Regions from separate parts of the Limnohabitans sp. Hippo4 genome, predicted to be linked through region 2. Evidence: predicted binding sites of a transcription regulator. Region 2 holds the regulator's gene; the other holds the start of a gene.

Region 1 (11,984 bases), on a different contig from region 2:
ATCTTGTCCATCGCGGCGGTGCCCGATCAAGATTGGGTTCGCCTCACACAGTCTCAATTTGCGCCCGTCGAAATCACGCCTGAGTTTTGGATCGTGCCCACATGGCATGAGCCTCCCGCCCAAGCGCGTGAAGTGATTCGCCTCGATCCAGGCCTGGCCTTTGGCACCGGAACGCATCCCACCACACGCATGTGTTTGCGTTGGATTGCCACGCACGAGGTGACATCGCAGCGGGTCTTGGATTACGGTTGTGGTTCTGGCATTTTGGCCATTGGTGCGGCCAAGTTTGGCGCGTCACACATTGATGCAGTCGACATTGATGAGGCCGCTGTCACGTCCACCGAACTCAATGCGCAAGCCAACGGCGTTCAGCTCAACGCGGGCTTGCCCGAATTGGCGCAAGGCACTTACAACACCGTTTTGGCCAATATTTTGGCCACGCCCTTGAAGGTGCTCGCCCCTCTGCTTTGCAGTCATGTGCATGCAGGCGGTCATTTGGTATTGGCAGGTATCTTGGAGCGCCAAGAAGAAGAACTCATCCAAGCCTATGCGCCCCACATCACCTTGAAGGTGGCGGATCGCGAAGATGGCTGGATTTTGATGACAGCGCAACGCAATTAAGCAATGACCAACGCTGGCTTGATCGCCTGGGCCTTCTTGGGTGTTTTGGGATTGGTGTTTCAGGCCAGCTTGTTTTTCAAAGATGAGTTGGCGGCGCATCAACCTGATTTGCGGCCAGCACTTGCCCAGTTGTGTTTGTGGGCGGATTGCAAAGTGGGCCCTCTGAAGCAAGCCGATGCGGTGGTCATTGATCATGCAGCCATTGACCAAGTGTCCTCCAGTTTGGATGCCTTGGACACGGCAGTCTCTTTGCATTGGGCCTTTGAAGTTCACCTGAGGAATTCGGCCAAAGTGCCTGTGGCAACGCCTTGGATCGAACTGACCCTCACGGATGCGCAAGACCAAGCGGTGATGCGCAAGGTCTTGGATTTGTCGCAGTGGGGCGGACCGCCAGTCATGGCTGCAGGCGACATTTTGCCCATGTCACTTCAACTTAGCTTGGTGAACCCCGAGGTCAATTTCGTCGGTTACCGTTTGCTGACTTTTTACCCCTGAATTTGGCCATGCCATGAAAAAAGCCCGACGCTTTTCAGCATCGGGCTTTTGCTTTCGCTAACGTATCAACGTTGAATCAAGGCTTGGCGGCCGAAGGAAACGGCCATGCAGCTTGAGGATTCAGTGCTGTCGAAGCGGGAGCAGGGGCAGCGGGTGCTTTCGCTGCTTTCTTAGCTACTTTTTTTTTAGCAGCTTTTTTGGGAGCTGCTTTTTTAGGAGCAGCTTTCTTTACAGCTTTCTTAGCAACGGCTTTTTTAGCGGCTTTTTTAGGAGCTGCTTTTTTAGCTGCTGCTTTTTTAGGAGCTGCTTTTTTAGCTGCGGCTTTTTTAGGAGCTGCTTTTTTAGGAGCTGCTGCCTTTTTTGCTACGGCCTTCTTAGGAGCTGCCTTTTTAGGAGCTGCTGCCTTTTTCGCTACGGCCTTCTTAGGAGCTGCTTTTTTAGGAGCTGCTGCCTTCTTAGGAGCTGCCTTTTTGGGAGCAGCGGCTTTTTTCACTACGGCCTTTTTAGGGGCTGCTTTTTTTGCTGCGACTTTTTTTGGTGCCGCTTTTTTTGCAGTTGCCATGATTTTTTTCTCCTTGATCAATTAGAAAAATCAACAGGGTGAAACACTTTGCAAATGTTGGAGTCGCAAAGCGATTCAAGGTGCTGAGAGTGAATCTCAACACCTTGAATGGGGAAAAACCTCACCCCAGCGCCGCTGAGCGCGGTCGTGGTGTGAGGTTTAAACAGGAACGTCATGTAGAAAGGTTCAGTCCCAAGACAGGGCGCCGCCCGACTGGTATTCAATGACGCGGGTCTCGAAGAAATTACGTTCTTTCTTCAAGTCAATCATTTCGCTCATCCATGGGAAGGGGTTCTCTTCGTTGGGGAAGAGGGCTTCCAAGCCAATTTGGGTGGCACGGCGGTTGGCGATGTAGCGCAAGTAACCTTTGAACATGGAAGCGTTAAGACCGAGCACGCCGCGGGGCATGGTGTCTTCGGCATAACGATATTCCAATTCAACAGCTTTCAAGAACAAAGCATTGATTTCGGCTTTGAATTCGGCCGTCCACAACTGGGGGTTTTCGAGTTTGATCTGGTTGATCAAGTCGATGCCGAAGTTGCAGTGCATGGATTCGTCGCGCAGGATGTACTGGTACTGCTCGGCAGCGCCAGTCATCTTGTTTTGACGGCCTAAAGCCAAAATTTGGGTAAAGCCCACGTAGAAGAACAAGCCTTCCATGAGGCAAGCAAACACGATGAGCGACTTCAAGAGGGTTTGGTCAGTTTCCTGCGTACCCGTTTTGAAGTTGGGGTCCATGATGGCGTGAATGAACGGAATCAGGAACTCGTCTTTGTCGCGAATGGACTGAACTTCGTTGTAGGCATTGAAGATTTCGCTTTCGTCCAGGCCCAAGGACTCAGTGATGTACTGGTAGGCGTGGGTGTGAATGGCTTCTTCAAAAGCCTGACGGAGCAAGAACTGACGGCACTCGGGCGCTGTGATGTGACGGTAAGTGCCCAGCGTGATGTTGTTGGCAGCCAATGAGTCGGCCGTGACGAAGAAGCCCAAGTTGCGCTTGACCAAGCGGCGCTCGTCTTCGGTCAAACCGTTGGGGTCTTTCCAGAGAGCGATGTCGCGTGTCATGTTGACTTCTTGCGGCATCCAGTGGTTGGCGCAAGTGGCGAGGTATTTTTCCCAAGCCCATTTGTATTTGAAAGGCACCAACTGGTTGACGTCGGTCTGGCCATTGATGATACGTTTGTCGGCGGCGTTGACGCGCTTTGAAGTGCCAGTGGCAGCGGTCATGACGGGAGAGGGTGCTGCAGTTACTGTGTTGACAGGTGAGCCGCTGAATGAAGACAGATCAGCGAAGCGGTCGGCAGATGGACCGCTTGGGGGAAAGCTTGGCATTGCAGGTTGCAACGCAGGTTTAGATGAATCGTCCCAGGACAACATAGAAATTTCCAATGAGTGAATTATGAAAGCTTGCGGACGAAATGCAAAGCAATGTTTTGAAATGAAATGAAATCACGCGAAGAAGTGTTGCGTTTTTGCATTGTATTTCTTCGTCGTGATTTTGAAATTGAGAAAAAGAATTTCCTGACGCTTGAAAAGTTATTGGCAAGCTTCGCAGCCAACATCGTCGATGGCTGTGAACTTCACATCGGTTGCAGGCACACCTGAGAACTGTGCGGGTGCAGATGCACTCGATGCAGATACGCCGCCAGTTGAAGAGCCAGAAGACACCGCATTCATCTGGTTGTTTGACACAGTTGATTTCTCGGCGTGTGTGGCGCTGATGGTGCGCAGGTAGTAAGTGGTTTTAAGACCGCGCAACCAAGCCAGCTTGTAGGTGTCGTCCAATTTTTTACCCGACGCGCCCGACATGTAGATGTTGAGCGACTGGGCTTGGTCAATCCATTTTTGGCGACGTGCAGCAGCTTCCACAATCCATGTGGTTTCCACTTCGAAGGCCGTGGCGTACAAGGCCTTGATTTCTTGTGGCACACGGTCGATGGGGCGCAATGAGCCGTCGAAGTGCTTCAAGTCCATGACCATGACATCGTCCCACAGACCGAGGCGCTTCAAATCGCGAACCAGGTAGCTGTTGATGATGGTGAACTCGCCAGACAAGTTGGACTTGACGGACAAATTGCCGAAGCAAGGCTCGATACAAGCGTCGACACCAATGATGTTGGAGATGGTGGCGGTAGGCGCAATGGCCACGCAGTTGGAGTTGCGCATGCCGTCTTTGGCAATCTTCTTGCGCAAAGCATCCCAGTCCATGGTGCTGCTGCGGTCGACTTCAACGTAACCACCGCGGGCTTTTTCCAGCAGGTTGAGGGTGTCCAAAGGCAAGATGCCTTGGTCCCACAAAGAACCTTTGTAACTAGAGTACTTGCCACGCTCGGCAGCCAACTCGGTAGAAGCCCAGTAAGCGTAGTAGCAGATGGCTTCCATGGACGTGTCGGCAAATTGCACGGCTTCTTGGGAGGCATAAGGCACACGCATTTGGTACAGCGCGTCTTGGAAGCCCATGAGACCCAAGCCCACGGGGCGGTGACGCATATTAGAGTCACGCGCTTTTTTGACCGCGTAGTAGTTGATGTCGATCACGTTGTCGAGCATGCGCATGGCCGTTTTAATGGTGCGCTGCAATTTGGCGTGGTCGATTTGCTTGCCGTTGGGGCCGTCCATCAAGTGCTGTGGCAAGTTGACCGAACCCAAATTGCACACCGCTGTTTCGGTGTCGCTGGTGTTCAAAGTGATTTCAGTGCACAGGTTGGAAGAGTGAACCACACCGGCGTGCTGCTGAGGTGAGCGCACGTTGCAAGCATCTTTGAAAGTGATCCAAGGATGGCCTGTTTCAAACAGCATGGACAACATCTTGCGCCACAGGTCATTGGCCTGAATGGTGCGGCTGGGCTTGATTTCGCCGGCTGCGGCTTTTTGCTCGTAAGCCACGTAGGCTTTTTCGAACTCAACACCAAACTTGTCGTGCAAATCGGGGCAATCGGAGGGCGAGAACAAAGTCCAAGTGCCTTTTTCCATCACGCGGCGCATGAACAAGTCGGGGATCCAGTTGGCGGTGTTCATGTCGTGCGTGCGGCGGCGGTCGTCGCCGGTGTTTTTGCGCAGTTCCAGGAACTCTTCAATGTCGAGGTGCCAAGTTTCTAGGTAAGTACAGACCGCACCTTTCCGCTTGCCGCCTTGGTTCACGGCCACAGCGGTGTCGTTGACCACTTTGAGGAAAGGCACCACGCCTTGTGATTCGCCGTTGGTGCCCTTGATGTGGCTGCCCAAAGCACGAACGCGGGTCCAGTCATTGCCCAAGCCGCCTGCAAATTTAGACAGCAAAGCGTTTTCTTTGATGGACTCGTAGATGCCGTCGAGGTCGTCGGGCACCGTGGTGAGGTAGCAGCTGGACAGCTGTGAGCGCAAACCTGCACTGTTAAACAGTGTGGGGGTGCTGGACATGAAGTCGAATGAAGACAGGACTTCGTAGAACTCGATGGCGCGGGCTTCGCGGTCGGCTTCGTTCAGGGCCAGGCCCATGGCGACGCGCATGAAGAAAGACTGGGGCAACTCGATGCGTGTTTTGCGAACGTGCAAGAAGTAGCGGTCGTACAAAGTTTGCAGGCCGAGGTAATCGAACTGCAGATCGCGCTCGGCTTTCAGGGCTGTGGCCAGCTTGCGCAGGTCAAATTGCAGGAGTTTTTCGTCGAGCAAGCCGTTGTCGACACCCTTTTTGATGTAGCCAGGGAAGTAGTCCACATAGTGAGAAGCCATGTCCTTCAAGAGCACCTCTTGGCCCAAAACTTCTTTGGCAATGGTGTGCATTAAGAGACGGGCTGTGACGTAGGTGTAGTCAGGATCCTTTTCGATCAGGGTGCGAGACGCCAAGATGGACGCCTTGTAAACCTCTTCCATGGGCACGCCGTCGTAGAGGTTGCGCATGGTTTCGGCCACGATGGGATCGGGATGGACGTCTTGGCCCAAACCGTGGCAAGCATTGACGATGAGGCCTTGCAAATAGTTGACGTCGAGGGGCACGCGCTGGCCGCCGTCCAAAACGTGCAAGGTGGGGTGGGCACTGACCGCGGCTTTTTCTTCTTTGACTTGGGCGCGTTCTTGGGTGCGACGTTCACGGTAGAGCACATAGGCACGAGCGACTTCGTGGTTGCTGCTGCGCATCAGGCCCAGCTCAACTTGGTCTTGCACGTCTTCAATGTGGAAGGTGCCGCCACCAGGACGTGAGCGCATCAGGGCGCGCACCACGTTTTGGGTGAGGCCGTCCACCACTTCTCGCACGCTGGCAGAAGCCGCACCTTGCGTACCGTGAACCGCCAAAAAGGCTTTCATCAAGGCAACCGCAATTTTGTTCGGCTCGAAGGGCACCACAGCGCCATTGCGGCGAATGATTTGGTAGTTGGCCAAAGCATGGGGTGCCGCAGCCGATGCGGTGGATGCATCGTTGGCACCCAAGAAGCCTTGGGGGTTCGATGTCGGATTTAGCTCAATTTGCATAGCGTTCTCTGTGGTCAGTGTCGGTTCAAAATTCTGGTTGGCTGCAGCCTTGCGGGGGCTTGGTTGAGCAGTCAAACGGGGTCGTCAAAGTGGTTTGTTTTCTGGTATTTCACCGAACAGTGTCTTTGGCGTTGGGACACTATATCTGGGGTCTGGGGTGAATTCAAGCCACTAGGGGTAGTGTACAGGCTAGCTTGGGTGCCTACAAACTTCTTGACAAAGGAGAGCGCATTTGTCCAACAAAAAAAGAGCAAATTTGGGGCATCAAAACGATGCCTTGAAATGCGCATCAAATCAGTCTGTTTGAATGGCCAATGAGGGCTGGCGTGCTTTGGCTTGCATTTGCTTGCGCAAAGCCTTGCAAATTCAAGGATTTGAGAATTCCCCTGATTTCACAAGTGACAAGCATGCGCCTGCTTGGTGCAAAAAAAAGTGCCTCAAGGGCACTCCAAATATTTTTGGATATTCAAAAATATTTTCAAAATTCGGGAAAGTACTGAGGCGGCCACGCGACATTTTTTTGCAACAGTGCCCAATCAAATCCAGGTCCTGGATCTTTTTTGCGACCCGGCGCGATGTGTTCGTGACCGGCCAGATACGCGATGGGGTATTGTTGTTTCAAGGCTTGGCATAGCTGCGTCAAACTGTCGTATTGGGCGGCTTCAAAAGTTTCACCTTCCAGGCCCTCCAGTTCAATGCCAATGGAGTCGTCGTTGCAGTTGCCGCGGCCACGGTAATGTGAAGCGCCGGCATGCCATGCACGGTCGTCACAACTGACGAACTGCCAGACTTTGCCTTGCCGCTCAATGAAGAAATGCGCAGACACTTCCAGGCCGCGAATGCTTTGAAAGTAAGGGTGTGCGTCCCAATCCAGTTGGTTGGTGAACAACTGTTGCACGGCTTGTGTGCCGTACTCACCCGGTGGCAAGCTGATGGAGTGAACCACGATCAAATCGATCTGGGCTTGCGCTGGCCGCGCGCCATGGTTGGGTGACACACATTTCTCAGCCGCTTGGCACCAGCCGTTTTGCCATTGATCGAAGCGCATGGTGTGGGCCTTGCGAGGGAAGAAGGGCGGTTTAGACCCGGGTGTCCGAGGCGGCTTGGCAATGCGCCTGAGAGCAGTAAATGCCGCGCTGCCCTTGCACCATGTCAGCCGCGGGCATGTGCACACCGCATTGTGTGCATGCCTGCATGGGGCTGGGCTCTGAGGTGGGGGGAGTGGGGGCTGGATGGGTTTCGGCGGACTTGGACTTGCGCTCGTTCAAGGCATTCAAGCGGTTTCTGCGCCACAGCCAAACCGCAAACAAAATCGTCAGCAGGAACAGCAGAATTTTCAAAGGCTGCGCCCCAAAACGACTTCCAGCACAAAACGCGAGCCCGCATAAGCCAACAGCAGCAGCGCGGCGCCCGAGTAAAGTACGCGAACAGCACGTCGGCCGCGCCAGCCAAATTGATGTCTGCCCAGCAGCAAGGCGCCAAAGGTGAGCCAGGACAGGATGGAGAAGACAGTTTTATGGTCCCATTTCCAATGCGCGCCCGCTGCACCATAGAGCTGCTCGCCAAAAGCAAAGCCCGCAATGAGGGTGAGGGTGAGCAGAACAAAGCCCAGCATCACAAATCGGAACATGAGCCGCTCTAGCGTGAGCAAGGGCAAGCCACTTTGGTTTTCATTGCCTTGTCGGATTTCAATTTCGGCGCTGGTCATGAGTGCTGCATGAATGACGGCCGCGGCAAACATGCCATAGGAGGCAATGCCCAAAGCCCAGTGCAGGGGTAGCCAAATGGAGGCGGTGACTTGAAGTGCATGACCAGGAAACACCCAAGCCAGTGCCACAGCGGCGCTGCCCAAGGCCGCCATGGTCCAACGCGCTTTCAATTGCGGAAAATATTGGGATTCGACGGCGTAGGCCGTCAGGACCCACCAGACCGTGACGGACAAAGCGGGGGCAAAGCCAAAGCGCGGTGTTTCACCCAAGAGACCAATGCCAATGGTGGCGCCATGCAAGAACCAAGCGAGCCACAAATAGCGGCGTGCCAAGCTGGGGCCCATTCGATCTGCCGTGATGGCGGGAATGGCATAAGCGATGGCAGTTAAAAGCGTCAACCACATCGCCAAATCAGATGGACTGGCTAAAATCATGCTTCCTAGTTTAGCGTTTTGAGCCCTTGCAATCTGGCAATCGGCGCAAAACCTAGCGGTTTATGAGAAATTTTCCCTATGGCTTCCGCCCTCACCGACAAACTCTCGCAACTTGTTAAGCAAATCAGTGGTCAAGCGCGGATCACGGAGTCCAATGTCACTGACATGCTGCGCGAGGTTCGCATGGCCTTGCTGGAGGCTGATGTGGCCTTGCCGGTGGTGCGCGATTTCATTGCCCGTGTGAAAGAAAAAGCCTTGGGGCAAGAGGTGCTGGGCTCTTTAAAGCCTGGCCAAGCCTTGGTGGCCATCGTGAACCGCGAGTTGGCTGCCACCATGGGCGAAGGTGTGGCCGATATCAACTTGGCAGCGCAACCGCCTGCTGTCATTTTGATGGCAGGTTTGCAAGGTGCCGGTAAAACCACCACCACCGCCAAGTTGGCCAAGCACCTGATTGAAAAGCGCAAGAAAAAAGTGCTGACCGTGTCGGGCGACGTGTACCGACCTGCGGCCATTGAGCAGCTGAAAACCGTCACAGCACAAGCCGGCGCCGAATGGTTCCCCAGTTCGCCTGACCAAAAGCCTTTGGACATTGCACGTGCTGCCATCGATTACGCACGCAAGCATTTCTTTGATGTGTTGCTGGTCGACACGGCAGGTCGTTTGGCCATTGACGAAGCCCTGATGGCTGAAATTCGGGAGTTGCATGCGGCTTTGAACCCTGTGGAAACTTTGTTTGTGGTTGATGCCATGCAAGGTCAGGATGCGGCCAACACCGCCAAAGCTTTTAAAGATGCTTTGCCTCTGACCGGCATTGTTCTGACCAAGATGGATGGCGACTCCCGAGGTGGCGCGGCTTTGTCTGTGCGTCAAATCACGGGTGCGCCCATCAAGTTTGCAGGTACCAGCGAAAAAATTGACGGCCTCGAAGTTTTTGATGCCGAGCGACATGCAGGCCGTATCTTGGGCATGGGCGATATCTTGGCCTTGGTGGAGCAAGTCACTGCCGGCGTGGACATGGAAGCCGCGCAAAAGTTGGCGGCCAAAGTCAAGAGCGGCAGCGGTTTTGATTTGAATGATTTTTTGGCGCAAATTCAGCAAATGAAGCAAATGGGTGGCTTGTCCAGTTTGATGGACAAATTGCCCACGCAGTTGGCGGCCAAGGCTGGCAGCATGGATTTGGGCAAAGCCGAAAAAGACATCGCGCGCAAGCAAGGCATCATTCACAGCATGACACCGCGTGAGCGCAGCAAACCTGAACTCATCAAAGCCACGCGCAAGCGCCGCATCGCCATGGGCGCAGGCGTTCAAGTGCAGGATGTGAACCGCTTGCTCAAAGAGTTTGAGCAAATGCAAGACATGATGAAAAAAATGTCCGGCGGCGGCATGATGAAGATGATGAAGCGCTTGGGTGCCATGAAGGGCATGGGCGGCTTTGGCGGCATGGGCGGTGGCGGTTTCCCTGGCATGAAACGCTAAGGGTTCAGCCTTTGGGCCTGATTCATCAAATGCGGCTGAAATACTCTCGCCGCTGAAATTCCACCTTGTCTTCCGCGTCATTGAAACGCGTTTGCTCTGACTGTTTGATGCGCTGGTAATAGCGCACAAAGTCAGCGCCCAAACCCGCGCTCAAAATTGGGTCATCGCCCAATCGCGCTAAGGCATCACCCAAAGTCAAGGGCAAACGCTCGGCACTTTCTGCGTAAGGTGCTTCTGTGGCGAATGGCGCCGTCAGATCGTTTTCAATGCCATCCAAGCCCGCCAAAATTTGCGAGGCCATGTACAGGTAGGGATTGGCAGCAGGCTCGCCCATTCTGTTTTCAATGCGCGTGCCAGCATCGCCGGGGCCACCCACCACGCGGAGCATGGCGCCGCGATTGTCGCGGCCCCACAAAATGCTTTGGGGTGCCAAAGCGTTGGGCTTGAAGCGACCAAAGCCATTGACTGTGGTGGTGCACAAAGACGTCATGCCTTGACCGTGGGCCAACAAGCCGGCCAGATACGTTGCACCGATCTTGGAGAGAGCGTGACAGGCATCGTCTGCACGCAGCGATTGCGCCTCTTGAATGTCTTGCGCAGTGGTGCGCGCAAACAGGTTCTGACCTGTTTGCAAGTCGTAGAGAGATTGATGCAAATGCCAGCCACTGCTCATGATGTTCTCAAACGGCGGTCGGCACATGAACGTGGCGTGATAGCCGGCGCGTCTCAAGGCTTGTTTGATGGCGCTTCTAAAAAGCACCATGTTGTCGGCTGCCGTCATGGCATCGGTGGCTTTGAACACGGCTTCAACTTGACTGGGGCCCAGTTCAATTTCCAGGGACAACAATGGCAAACCCAAATCTTGGGCTGTTTGTTTGACGATGCGCAGCGCAGGTTCTGCGCGGTCAAACCACAACTCATTGAGCAAGTTGTAGCCGGGATGAATCATGCTGACCTCGGGCGCTGGTCCTGGCCATGCGGCTTGCGCAGGGTCGGCATCGTCACCGTGCTCGGCGTCTTTGAGTTTGTAAATGTGAAACTCAACTTCTAGGCCGCATCGCATGCCCCAGCCTTTGGTGGCCAACTTTTCCAAGGCAGTTTGCAAAATACGACGCGAGTCGTAGGTTACAACTTGGCCATTCGGGAACCAAGGCTGACACATCAGCCAGCCTGTTTTTTCGGCCCAAGGCAAAATTTTGAAGGTGCTGGGGTCGGGCAACAACATCACATTGCTGGCGCCTTCAAAACCAGGCAATTCATGTTTGACATCGGCTTCAAACACCTTGTAGACGGTGCGATCTGAAGTGTCTTTGAGCATCAAGGTGCTGACCATGCCCATGCCTTGCGCAAAGGCAGTGGCCAACTCGGAAGTGACCCACGTTTTGCCGCGCAAGCTGCCGTGCACATCACACCAAACCAAGCGGATCCACGCCAGGCCAGAGGCTTGCGCCAAGGCCAGTACGCGTTGCACCTCGGCTTGTCGGGCCTGGGTGTTGATGCCGCATTGGTCCGCGAAAGAAGGGATGACTGTTGAGCGCATGTCGCAGAACTCAGGGCGAATTGGGTGTGGCTGCATCCCACGGCGCGCCATCGCGCTTGGCTTGCATGGTTTGCTGTGACCACGTGGACCAATCTTGGGCGGGCGCAATGCCGTCGACGGTATCGGGGCCAAATCGGGTGGCTGCAACTTCGGCCTTGGCAAATCCGGGAGGCAATGCGCCTGCAGCCACATCGTCAATGGCTTTGGCCAACATGCGGCGATTGGCAATGATCACTTTGTCGGAGGTGCCCAAATGTTCGCGAGTTCTGTTTTGAATGGCCCCCATGCTTTCGCAGGCCCATTGATCGTGCACATTGATGTCGTCCTCGCCCATGCCCAAAAACGTGCGCGTCATTTGTTCTTCGGGGTTGAAGCCCCAGTTGTTGTGACGTCCTGATTTGGGGATGTAGTCGGGCAAGCTGACGGCCTCAAGCCGTTGATTGCGCATGGCAACTTTGTTGACAGGATCGGCAAAACTCGTGAAGACGGCATACCAGTAGGTGCGCGTGTCGTCCACCGGCACATGCATCTGCGTGATGGTCATGGTTTCTGACAAAGGAATCACAAAAGTGTTGGGGAACAGCGAATTGGTGATGCGCACATGCGTCAGCTTGTCTGTCATGTGCCGGAGTGTGGTCAGTTGGAGGCCATAAGCTTTTTCGGTGAAGGCAATGTCGGGTTGGTCAAACTCGCGCATG
Region 2 (11,984 bases):
GCGGTAACCCTCAGGCTTGCTCATGCCAAAGTTGCGCAGGGTGCGTTCTTTGGTGTCGCGGCCTTTTTGATGGCCGATGACCATGCAAGGCGAACCATTGAAGCGGGCCAAGCCGCCCACAATCGACAAGTCGTCGGCAAAGTGGCGGTCGCCATGCATTTCCACGAAGTCGGTGAAAATTTCACGGATGTAATCCATGGTGTAAGGACGCTCCGGATGACGGGCAATTTTGGTAATTTGCCAAGGCGTCAGGTCCGAATAGATGTCTTTGGTCAGCTGGTGGCTCTTTTTGCTGAGCTGGTCAATTTCTTCCGAAATATCGACGGCTGATTCGCTTTGCACGTAGCGCAGTTCTTCAATTTTTTCTTCAAGTTCAGCCACGGGCTGCTCAAAGTCTAGGAATGTGCGTTTGGCCAAAATGGGCCTCCTTTATCGATCTCAATACTCAACCGGTAAGGGGTCAAGCGACCGCCAAATATACCAAGTTGCAACGGTACTGTAGGGTTGCCAGGCTTGGGCCACTTCGCGCGCATCGCTGCGGCTGACCGGTTCGCCTGAAAAATAGTTCTTGCTGATGCCGTTGATCAAGCCCACATCGTCGAGCGGCAAAACGTTGGGCCGCATGAGGTGGAAGATCAAAAACATCTCGGCCGTCCAGCGGCCAATGCCGCGAATGGCCACCAATTCGGCAATGATGGCTTCATCGTCCATGCTTTGCCATTCTTTGACGTGCACGGTTTTGCCGTGAAAGTGCAAGGCCAAGTCGACCAAATACTCTACTTTTCGAGCCGACAAACCTGCCGCGCGCATGTCGTCCACTTTAAGCTTCAGCACACCCGCTGGTGTGATTTTTTTACTCAAAGCGGCGAATTTATTCCAAACCGATTGCGCAGCCTTGACAGATATTTGCTGTCCCACAATGCTGCGTGCCAGCGTGACAAACGCATCGCCGCGCGAGACCAAACACGCATCGCCAAACTGAGGAATCAGACGCTTCATCACCCTGTCTTTTTTAGACAGATGTGCGCAAGCAGCAGCCCAATAGGCTGGCGTCATCACCTCGTCGGCTTTGGTCATTGAGACGCTTCCCATGTGGTTCCTGTGGCAGAGTCTTTGAGCACAATGCCCTGCTCTAACAACAGTTTGCGAATGCGATCGGCTTCGGCAAAATTCTTGGCCGCCTTGGCATCGGCCCTGGCTTGAATGTGTGCCTGAATGGCGGCCTCGTCCAGCCCTGCGCCAGATTGCAAATAGGCCACAGGATCAGATTGCAGCAAGCCCAAGATACCGCCCAAGGCTTTCAACAAACCAGCCTGTTCGGCAGACTTGCTGCGATTGACTTCACCCGCCAAATCGAACAACACAGCCACCGCTTCTGGCGTGCCAAAGTCTTCGTCCATGGCGGCTTTAAAGCGTGCGGCATAAGGATTGGCCCAATCAATTTGAACCTCGGCAGGAATGGCCGCTTGCAAAGCGGTGTACAGGCGCTTCAATCCACCGCGGGCATCGTGCAAATGCACGTCGGAATAATTCAAGGGTGTGCGGTAGTGACTGCGAACCAAGAAGAAACGCACTGTCTCAGCATCGAAGGCCTTGAGCACATCGCGAATGGTGAAAAAGTTGCCCAAGCTCTTGGACATCTTCTCGTTGTCCACATTGATGAAGCCGTTGTGCATCCAAAACTTCGCAAATGGCTCGCCTGTGGCGCCTTCGCTTTGGGCAATTTCGTTTTCGTGGTGCGGAAACTGCAAGTCAGCGCCGCCGCCATGGATGTCAAAGCTGTTGCCTAACATTTGGCAAGCCATGGCCGAGCACTCGATGTGCCAACCGGGTCGGCCCGGGCCAAACGCGCTGTCCCACTTCACGTCAGAAGGCTCTGTGGTTTTGGCACCCTTCCACAAGACAAAATCCAAGGGGTCGTCTTTGCCATCCAACACTGCAACACGTTCGCCAGCATGCAATTCGTCCAATGACTTGCCAGACAACTTGCCGTAGCCTGGAAACTTGCGAACGGCATAGTTCACGTCACCTTGAGGTGTGCGGTAGGCCAAGCCTTTTTCTTCCAAAGTCCCAATCATGCTGAGCATTTGGGGCACAAACTCTGTGGCACGGGGTTCGGCAGTGGGACGCGCAATGCCCAAAGCATCAAAGTCGGCGTGCATGGCCTCGATCATGCGGTCTGTGAGGGCGCGAATGGTTTCGCCGTTTTCAACCGCACGCTTGATGATCTTGTCGTCAATGTCGGTGATGTTGCGGATGTGCGTGACTTTGTAGCCACTGGCTTTGAGCCAGCGCTGAACCACATCAAAGGCCACATTGGAGCGCGCATGACCGACGTGGCACATGTCGTAAACGGTGATACCGCAAACGTACATGCGAACGTGGCCAGGCTCAAGAGGCGAAAAATCGGCGACGGCGCGGGAGAGCGTGTTGTAAATGCGCAAGCTCATGAATCACTGTTTTTGTTGTTCGGGTGCAAAAAGGGGCCGCAGCCCCATAGACATTGCAAGGGCGGCCTGAACGCAAGGCCTCCGTTACAATTTGCCCCAGTATAAGGCCCAAATAAGTCACTGACAAAGCTGGATGACCCGCAGTCGGTGGCGCCTTTTTACCCCCCAAAAGCTGCCCCATATGCCGATTCAAAGGGTTCTTGCCCGCGTTTTACCCCTCGTGCTCTGCTTTTTTTGCAGTTTGTCGTGGGCTGACGCCACAGCCGAGTTGGAAGAACTGATCCAAAACAAACAGTGGGCCCAAGCCCAGCAGCGCCTGCAGTCCGCTGCGCAGCAAAACCCCAAAACAGCCGCATCTCCCCAATGGCGCATTCTGAACAGCCAAGTCCTGGCTGGGCAAGGCAAGCGCCAAGAAGCGATCGATGTGCTTCAAGCCCTGATTCAAGAGTTCCCCGAGCTGCCCGAGCCTTACAACAACTTAGGCGTTTTGCTGGCAGCCCAAGGCCAATTGGAAGAAGCCGTCGCGGCCTTGCAGACGGCTGTTCAAGCCCGTCCCAATTACAAAGTAGCGCTTCAGAACCTAGGCGACTTGTACACCGCCCTGGCCCAGCAAGCCTACGGTCAAGCCAAAAATGCCAGCAATGGCAATGGGCTGCTCCCTTTGCCCAAGCCCGCGGCACAAACCACCACCTCAACCAACACACGCACTTTGCGGTAACACCATGAACTTCAGTCATTTGCGTCGTCAAAGTTTGCAACTGGCCAGCACCCTGGCCATGATCTTGGGGCTGGTCACACCGCTCCTCGGCCATGCCCAAGAAGCCCCTAAGCTCAAAATTGCCACCAACTTGGGCGACATCATGGTGGAGGTTTACCCCGACAAAGCGCCCAAAACTGTGGCCAACTTTTTGCAGTACGTGAAAGACAAGCACTACGACGGCACTATTTTTCACCGCGTCATTCCCAATTTCATGATCCAAGGGGGTGGCTATGACGCGCAATACAAAGAGCGCAACACCCGAGCGCCCGTGCAACACGAAGGCCGTCAAGCATTCGTGGCCGGTTTGAAAAATCAAACCGGTTACTTGGCCATGGCACGTACCAACGACCCTCACTCGGCCACAGCCCAGTTTTTCATCAACACGGTCGACAATGCATTCTTAGACCCAACGCCCATTCCGGACGGCGACCCTGTGAAGCGTTTTGAATACCGCGGCCAGGTCTATGAAAACGTGCCTCGTGAAAACTTACTCAATGCCCTACAACTTTTCGGTTATACGGTTTTTGGCAAAGTCACCTCCGGTATGGATGTTGTGAATAAAATCAGAACAACCCCGACGGGCATGGGCGGACCTTTCAGAACAGACGTTCCTAAATCCCCTGTCACTATTCTTTCAATCACTTTGGTGCAATAACAACATGAGCAATCCTCAAGTCGAACTCCACATCGCCGGCAAAGGCGTCATCCTCATTGAACTCGATGCCGAAAAAGCGCCCTTGAGCACTGAGAACTTTTTGCACTACGTGAACAAAGGTCATTACGACAACACCATTTTTCACCGCGTCATTCCAGGCTTCATGATTCAAGGCGGTGGCTTTGAACCCAACATGGAACAAAAGCATTCTGATGCAGCCATTCAAAATGAAGCCAACAATGGTTTGAAAAACAAGAAGTACACCTTGGCCATGGCGCGCACACAAGCGCCTCATTCAGCCACTGCCCAGTTTTTCATCAACACGGCAGACAATGAATTTTTGAACCACACAGCACCTTCCTTGCAAGGCTGGGGTTACGCCGTGTTTGGCCACGTGGTGTCGGGCACCGAGATTGTGGATGCCATCGAAGGCGTCAAAACAGGTCGCAATGGTTTCCACGACGACGTGCCCAAAGAGGCTGTGATCATTGAAAAGGCTGTGGCGCTTTAATTCAGCCCTGCACTTTCCATGACAGCAACCGTGTTGCCGTTTCAGGTGATTGAAGCACCTGAACACTGGCGCACGGTTGACTTTATTTCTGACCTGCATTTGCAGGAAAAAGACCCCGCCACATTCAAGCTTTGGCAGCACTACTTGCAAACCACCACAGCCGATGCGGTGTGGATTCTTGGGGATTTGTTTGAAGTGTGGGTGGGCGACGATGCCGCACAACATCACCCCTTTTTGCAGCAATGCGCCGCTGAGTTAAGCCATTGCGCCGCAAAGCGCCACGTGGCCTTCATGCGTGGCAACCGCGATTTTCTGGTGGGTTCTGAATTTCTAAAGTCTTGCGGTGTTCACGACTTAACAGACCCCAGTGTGTTGAATTTTGCAGGTCAACGCTGGCTGTTGTCCCACGGTGATGAAGGCTGCTTGGGCGATGTGGATTACCAAGCCTTCCGAAGCACCGTGCGGCAACCGGCTTGGCAACAAAGTTTCTTGGCCAAACCCCTTGCAGAGCGTGAAGACATCGCCCGTCAATTGCGCATGCAAAGCCAGCAGCACAAAAACGACCCTGCCACAGTCTATGCAGACGTCGACAACGCATGGGCAGAAACGGCATTGAAGCAATCTCACTGCACTTGCCTGCTGCATGGTCACACGCATCGGCCAGGCGACCATCTGCTAGAAGGCTCAGCACAATTGCAGCGTCGCGTTTTAAGTGATTGGGACGCTCAAAGCACAAAACCTCGCGCGGAGGTTTTGCGTTGGCATGCCAGTGGACTGGTTGAGCGCGTGAACCTGTTGGATCAGCGAACAAGTCGATAACTTGGATCCACAACTCGATGGGTTCTATCACGAACCCTAAGGCTTAGACCCAGCTTCAACGTCGCAGCAAATTTTTCAATGCGTTTTGCAAACGACGCGCCACTTTGGGATCGTGGGCAGACGACAAAACAGCCGTCACGTCCAGCGCCCATGTGTCTTGAGGACCCGGTTGGTTTTTACGGGTTAACAATTGCAATTGCAAAGCCCGACGCTCGTTCAAATTCTCAGCTGGCGTTGGCACTTCAGCCGCCATTTCCAAACGCAAGATGGCTTCACCTGCATCTGCTTTGGGCGATTGGCCGACCGCTTGCGACCATGCCGCACGCGCAGCTGCGTTGACATTGCGACCCAACTCTTGGGGTGTGGGCACCTGATCAGCTTGCCGCTTTTCCCATGCCGCCAGCAAGTTCGTCAAAGATTCGCCATGGGCTTGTGCCGCCAGTTTGCGCAGTGCCATTTCGGCATGCTCTTTGGCATCGCGTTGCGCTCTGAATACTGCATCGCTCAAACGTGGGCCACGGTCTTGGCGCTCAAAACGGTCGCCTTTGTCGGCGCGGTCAAAGCGGCCACCTGCTTTGTCACCAAAGCCAGGTTTGTCACCACGCGGACCGCCTTTGCCGTCGCGGCGATCGCCAGGACGACCTGCCGGTGCGGGCACTGCTTTCTTTTGACCGGGTCGGTCGTCACCTCGCATGGCAACCAAGGGACGTACGGGTTTGGGCGCTTCTGGCGCTTTGCTGACAACAGCCTCGACATCAGGTGCTCGCTGATCCGAAGATTCAGCTTCAGCTGAAGTTTCAGCAGGCGCATCACTTGCAGCCGATGTTGCCTCGGCAGCAACAGCTTGCGCTTGGCCTTTGATGGCCTCATCCAAAGCAGCCATGGCCACTTTGATTTTTTGGACATCGCCAGAGGCATTGGCCGCCTTCAATGCATTGGACGCATCCAGCACCAGACGATCGTGGGCGGACAGAGGCGCTGAAGAAGTGTGTTCGCGTGAACTGGTTTTGCGGCTGAAGGCTTCATCCAATGGCTTGCGGAAAGCTTCCCACATTTTTTGCTCAATGCGGCGGTCCATCGGCACGCTTTGCGCTTCGGTTTGCCAATTGTGTTGCAAAGCTTTGACAGCATCCACACGCAGCACAGGCGCAGCACCCAATTGCTCAGCCTCTGCAATGAGGGCTTGACGGCGGGCCGTGCTGGCTTTTTGTGCAGCCTCCAAGGGCGCGGCAGCCGCATGCAATGCTTGCTTCCACAAAGGTTGTAATTCTGCGAAGGCCTTTTCACTCAAGTGGCCCGCATTGCGCCAGCGATCGCCGAACTGATGCAAAGCACGCAGGTGTGCGCGCCAGTCGTTGTTTTGCGCATTGGCTTCGCCCCAAGCTTTGACCTCTTCAATCAGGGACAAACGCTGAGCACGGTGCTCACTGGCTTCGTGCTTGATTTTGTCTAACCAAGTTTGAACCACTTTGTAGGCGTTGTTGCACGCCGCATCAAAACGTTTCCAAAGCGAATGGTTGGGCAGGCCACCTTGGTCGGCTTGCTTCCACTCCTCGCGCAATTGACGCAAGGCTTCTTGCATCTTGCGACCACCCAAGACGGGCTCGAGGTGGAAAACTTCTTGGGGCGCTTTTTCTTCGGCTTGACCTGCAGCCTCAACGTCGGCCGCTTCTTGTGCCTCGGCAGTTTCTGCTGAGGTCTCTTCTGTTTTAACAGGGACTTTTTTGAACAGGGCTTCCGCTTTCAAGACCAAGGCCAAGCGCTTTTGATCGGCCACATGTCGCTGCCAGCCGTCTGCATCGCCGGCCGCAAGCAGCGCCTCATGCACTTTGGCATCCATGTTGGTGTCCATGTTTCGCCCATGGTCCTTGAGCGTTTGACGCAAGGCCAAGAGATTGGCCTCATTGGACTCTGCAGCCAACAATGTCAATGCACCTGTGACGGCTTGATTGGCCGCTTCACGCAAGGCTTGGCGCTGCGCGGGGTCCATTTTGGTGATGCTGACTTTGGGCGTTTTGGCGGGTTTAGCGTCGGCACCCGATGGGCTGGTATGGGCTTCTTGCGAGCCAGCCGTTGCACCTTCTGCAGGTGCGACAGCCACAGGCTGACCACCGCGCGCAACGCGAATTTCTTCAGCCCAGACCGGCACCGATGGCAAAGCTTGTGCTTCATCATCACGTGCTGCTTTGGCTTGTGACAAGGCACCCTCAAAGGCTTCCCATACGCTGCTCAGTTGATGACGGGATGCGTCTAACTGGGGCGGGAATTTCAAATCAACACTTTGCCATGCGGCATCTTCAGTGAGCGCATGGGCTTGCTGCAACCACTGTGACACGTCCGCTTGCAAAACCTCGTTGGCCGCATCGGCTTCTTTCAAACTTTTGGTGGACAGCACTTCAATGCGCTGGGCCAGCAACACGGCTGTTTCACGTTGCACCATCACTTGGTGTTGCAAATCTTCAACCGCTTTGACTTTTTCTGCCAATTGCGTTTTCAAGCTGGCCAAGGGTTCGCGTGACAAGGGTGCGCCAGCTTTAGCGGCATCACGTTGCCAGGCCATGGCATCGGCAATGTTCAAACGACTGGCATGAAGCATGGCTGTAGCGCGCTCGGCCCATTCAGTGGCCAACACATCTTGTCCTTGGGAGCGCTTGAGCTCGTCCATTTTTTCTTTCAAGACTTTGGCGGCGCCTTTGTCTCGCGTTGAAATTTCTTTGTAAACGTGCTGCAGATCTTCTTGCGAAGGCTCAGTCAACAACCAATCACGCAATTTGGCGGCACGCTCGCCAGAGGTTTGCGCGGCAAAAGCACCGCCAGTCAAGTTATCAAGCGCTTGAACATCGGGGGTCTTGGGGGATGAAGGAGTCACAGTCAGAACACAAAAAGATAAAGAAGCTATTTTCACCGAGGTTGGCTAGGTGCAATATGCCAAAAGCATCTATTTTCGATTTTTTTTATAATTCTCTGTTCCGCCACTCCAACACGTACTTTGACTTCCCTCACCTTTCAGGAATCTGCCAGCCTTTGGACAGGCCGCTTTTGGCGCGGACTGAAAACATTTGTGGCCGATATTGCACGGGGGTTTGTGAACATTTCCCATCACAGCTTTGCGCTGCTGGGACTGATGGCTGTTTTGATCAGCATGCTGGCCTTGGCGCGACCTGAAATCAGAATTCAAACAGTTCAAAGCATCCAGGGCTGGCTCTACACCCGACTGCACATCTCAGATGCTGAAGATGAGCGACAACAGGTTTTGCTGCGCAGCCTAGCGGCCCCGTCCACCGAACTGGATCCCGATCAATTGGCCTTGGTTCAAGCCATCCGAAGCAAATACCGCATTGCACCCGAACCGCTGAACGCCTTGATCCTGGAAGTTTTCGACTTGGCCAACCGCGGCAATCTCGACCCCACCCTCATATTGGCGGTGATTGGCGTTGAGTCCAATTACAACCCTTTTGCCAACAGCCCCACCGGCGCCAAAGGTTTGATGCAAGTGTCGCCCGACACGCACTCTGATCAGTTCGAGCCCTATGGCGGACCGATGGCCATTTTTGACCCCAAAACCAATTTGCGCATTGGCGTCAAAATTTTGAAGGAATGCATCAACCTGTCGGGCAGTTTGGTTGAAGGCCTGCGCCTTTACAAGGCTGGGGAAGAGTCAATTTCACTTGAAACAGACTACATAGCGCGGGTCCTGGCCGAGCAAAACCGCCTCAAAGACGCCCTCCCAAAGTCCCCAGTCCCCGTCAAATCGAGCGGGCGAAAAGCGGCCAAATAAGCCCCTCCCCAGGCCCTCCCCAGGCCCTCTCCTAGGCTACACTCTAGGGGTACGCAACTGGCGATAGGAGCCTGGTGTTGGTATTCAATGCCCCCAGCCTCTGACGTGGACACGAAAGGGCTTTGCCCCTCTAAAAACCACTGGGGAGCGTGCACCTTGCGCAGGTGTTGTGGCACAAGGTTTCAGCCGTTCGCCTGGGCAGCCCATGCCATGTTGGAACTTTTCTTCCAGCGCAGCAAGGAACCATCATTTGAAGGCCTGCCATGTATTCAAGAAACATTCTGATTGAACAAACCGATCCCGAAATTTTTGCGGCCATTCAAGCCGAAAACGCTCGCCAAGAGCACCACATCGAGCTGATCGCCAGCGAGAATTACGCTTCGCCCGCCGTTATGGCCGCGCAAGGCTCTCAGCTCACCAACAAATACGCAGAAGGCTACCCAGGCAAGCGCTATTACGGCGGCTGCGAATATGTCGACATCGCCGAGCAATTGGCCATCGACCGCATCAAACAAATTTTTGGCGCAGAAGCTGCCAACGTGCAACCCCATTGCGGCGCCTCCGCCAACGAAGCGGTGTTCTTGGCTTTCTTGAAGCCCGGCGACACCATCATGGGCATGAGCTTGGCAGAAGGCGGTCACCTCACGCACGGCATGCCCCTCAACATGAGCGGCAAGTGGTTCAACGTGGTGAGCTACGGCCTCGATGCCAACGAAGCCATCGACTACGACGCCATGGAAAAGAAGGCGCACGAAACCAAACCCAAGCTGATCATTGCCGGCGCTTCGGCCTACAGCTTGCACATTGACTTTGCACGCTTTGCCAAAGTCGCCAAAGATGTAGGTGCCATTTTCTTGGTCGACATGGCGCACTACGCAGGCCTCATTGCCGCCGGTGTGTACCCCAACCCTGTGCCCCACGCCGACGTGGTCACATCCACCACCCACAAGAGCTTGCGCGGCCCCCGCGGCGGCATCATCTTGATGAAGGCCGAGCACGAGAAAGCCATCAACAGCGCCATCTTCCCTGGCCTGCAAGGCGGCCCGCTCATGCACGTCATTGCAGCCAAGGCTGTGGCTTTCAAAGAAGCCATGGCACCTGAGTTCAAGGCGTATCAAGCACAAGTGGTGAAGAATGCCCAAATCGTGGCAGAAGTTCTCACCCAACGCGGCTTGCGCATTGTGAGCGGCGGCACACAAAGCCACGTGATGTTGGTCGACCTGCGCTCCAAAGGCATTACCGGCAAAGTGGCCGAGGCCGCCCTGGGCCAAGCACACATGACCATCAACAAAAACTCGATTCCCAACGACCCCGAGAAACCCATGGTCACCAGCGGCGTGCGCATTGGCACACCCGCCATGACCACGCGTGGCTTCAAGGATGAAGAAGCGCGCATCACGGCTCACCTCATTGCCGGTGTGCTCGACAATCCAAACGATCCCGCCAACATTGAAGCCGTTCGCGCCAAGGTCAACGCCTTGACCGCCCGTTTCCCTGTTTACAAATGAAGTGCCCCTTCTGCAGCCACAACGACACCCAAGTGGTGGAGACGCGGCTGGCTGAAGATGGCGACCTGATTCGCCGCCGCCGCCAATGCGCGGCGTGCGAAAAACGCTTCACCACCTACGAGCGCCCGGAAGTTACTTTTCCGGCCATCGTTAAAAAAGATGGTCGCCGAATTGAGTACGAACGCGTGAAGTTGCGCGCCAGCATGAACTTGGCCTTGCGCAAACGTCCCGTCAGTACCGAACAAGTCGACTCGGCCATTGAGCGCATTGAAGAAAAGCTACTGAACTTAGCGCAACGCGAAATTGCATCCAACAAAATTGGTGAGTTGGTGATGCGCGAGCTGAAGAAACTCGACAAAGTGGCCTACGTTCGATTTGCCAGCGTGTACCGCAGTTTCGAAGACATCGACGATTTCAAATTGTTGGTAGACGAAGTTAGCAAGTAATTTCACTTTAATTTTCTACACAGTCATCGCCAAGACTGGCAGGTTCGAAAGCTTCTTGCCGCGCCAGTGCAGGGGCTCATTAGCCCGGGCAATCCTCGATCAACAATTTCTCCAGGCGCGGACGACCCACCGCATTGACCACCACGCGCCAGCCAGTGCTGTTCTTTGTTTGCCGCTCACAGACCGTTAAGGTGCCCGCTTGAAATGCGCTATTCAAAGCCAAACTGCGGCCACTCGCACCAAACGAGACAAAACGATTGACCGTGGCATTGCCACTGGCTGAAACAGTCCGGTGCAATGTTTCGTGCTGCGCCAAGCGCACCTCTCCTTCATCCCAAATGCCGTTGTTGTTGTCATCCTCAAACATCAACCAACCCTGACGCCACACATTGCCAAAAGGGCCATCGCTGCTCACATAACAGCGCAGCAAAGTGCTACCACTGCCAAGTGCCGAGTTGCTCGTTGTACTTTTGGCCGCTGCACACAGCGTGACGCGCTTTTCCAAACGCAAGGCTTGTGATCTGCTTGTTAGAACGGCACTATGCAAATCTTGTGCAGCGGTTTGAAGGTGGGCGCTGGTTTGCAAGCCCTCAGGGCGGAAGCCGCCACACCACACAATAAAACCACAATGAAAAGTACAAACAGCGTGTCTAGCAAACTGTGGCCTCTTTGATTCGAAAATTGTGACATGGCAGGATGGTGCTTTGCACAGTTGGCTGCGCCATTGCATCGCCCTACATCACGCATTGGCTGCAAGCACTTGTGAGCCTTGCGTCTGCCGTTTGAGAGATGCTTCACACATGCATCCAAACAACATACCGCAGCTTCAAGGCTTCACGCTGATCGAATCCGTCTTGAGCATCGCGCTGCTGGCCATCTTGTTAGGAATTGCATTGCCAAGCCTTGAACAGCAGTGGCTCAAAACTCGGCGGCAAGATGCCCACAACGCATTGGAACAATTGCACCTGCGTCAATTGCAGTGGCGCGGTTTGCACACGCAATACGCCAGCACCTTGTCGGAATTGTCTTGGCCCAACGCTACGTCAACGGCAGGACA

Evidence for each region. Region 2 encodes NrdR, which represses ribonucleotide reductase genes. Its sites were predicted from a motif close to CACNANATNTNGTG; they were not measured.
Region 1: B9Z46_RS12685 (ribonucleoside-diphosphate reductase subunit alpha) is a predicted target of NrdR. The motif match lies at 6,265-6,278, and genes of this name have one in related genera.

What each region holds. Positions count from the first base shown of each region.
Region 1 is NZ_NESE01000005.1:65,929-77,912, reverse strand. It holds gene prmA (50S ribosomal protein L11 methyltransferase) at 1-621, shown strand, start outside; gene B9Z46_RS12700 (DUF3426 domain-containing protein) at 625-1,116, shown strand; gene B9Z46_RS12695 (histone H1-like repetitive region-containing protein) at 1,193-1,678, opposite strand; gene B9Z46_RS12690 (ribonucleotide-diphosphate reductase subunit beta) at 1,865-3,055, opposite strand; gene B9Z46_RS12685 (ribonucleoside-diphosphate reductase subunit alpha) at 3,215-6,127, opposite strand; gene ampD (1,6-anhydro-N-acetylmuramyl-L-alanine amidase AmpD) at 6,606-7,175, opposite strand; gene B9Z46_RS12675 (PP0621 family protein) at 7,207-7,467, opposite strand; gene B9Z46_RS12670 (inner membrane protein YpjD) at 7,464-8,270, opposite strand; gene ffh (signal recognition particle protein) at 8,349-9,746, shown strand; gene B9Z46_RS12660 (glutamine synthetase family protein) at 9,772-11,286, opposite strand; gene B9Z46_RS12655 (aromatic ring-hydroxylating dioxygenase subunit alpha) at 11,297-11,984, opposite strand, start outside.
Region 2 is NZ_NESE01000002.1:370,383-382,366, reverse strand. It holds gene B9Z46_RS07330 (acetyl-CoA carboxylase carboxyltransferase subunit alpha) at 1-417, opposite strand, end outside; gene B9Z46_RS07325 (DNA-3-methyladenine glycosylase) at 439-1,092, opposite strand; gene cysS (cysteine--tRNA ligase) at 1,074-2,450, opposite strand; gene B9Z46_RS07315 (tetratricopeptide repeat protein) at 2,692-3,168, shown strand; gene B9Z46_RS07310 (peptidylprolyl isomerase) at 3,227-3,865, shown strand; gene B9Z46_RS07305 (peptidylprolyl isomerase) at 3,870-4,376, shown strand; gene B9Z46_RS07300 (UDP-2,3-diacylglucosamine diphosphatase) at 4,395-5,195, shown strand; gene B9Z46_RS07295 (DUF349 domain-containing protein) at 5,251-8,064, opposite strand; gene B9Z46_RS07290 (lytic transglycosylase domain-containing protein) at 8,281-8,973, shown strand; ZMP/ZTP riboswitch at 9,017-9,180, shown strand; gene glyA (serine hydroxymethyltransferase) at 9,237-10,481, shown strand; gene nrdR (transcriptional regulator NrdR) at 10,478-10,927, shown strand; gene B9Z46_RS07275 (GspH/FimT family protein) at 11,007-11,657, opposite strand; gene B9Z46_RS07270 (type IV pilin protein) at 11,728-11,984, shown strand, end outside.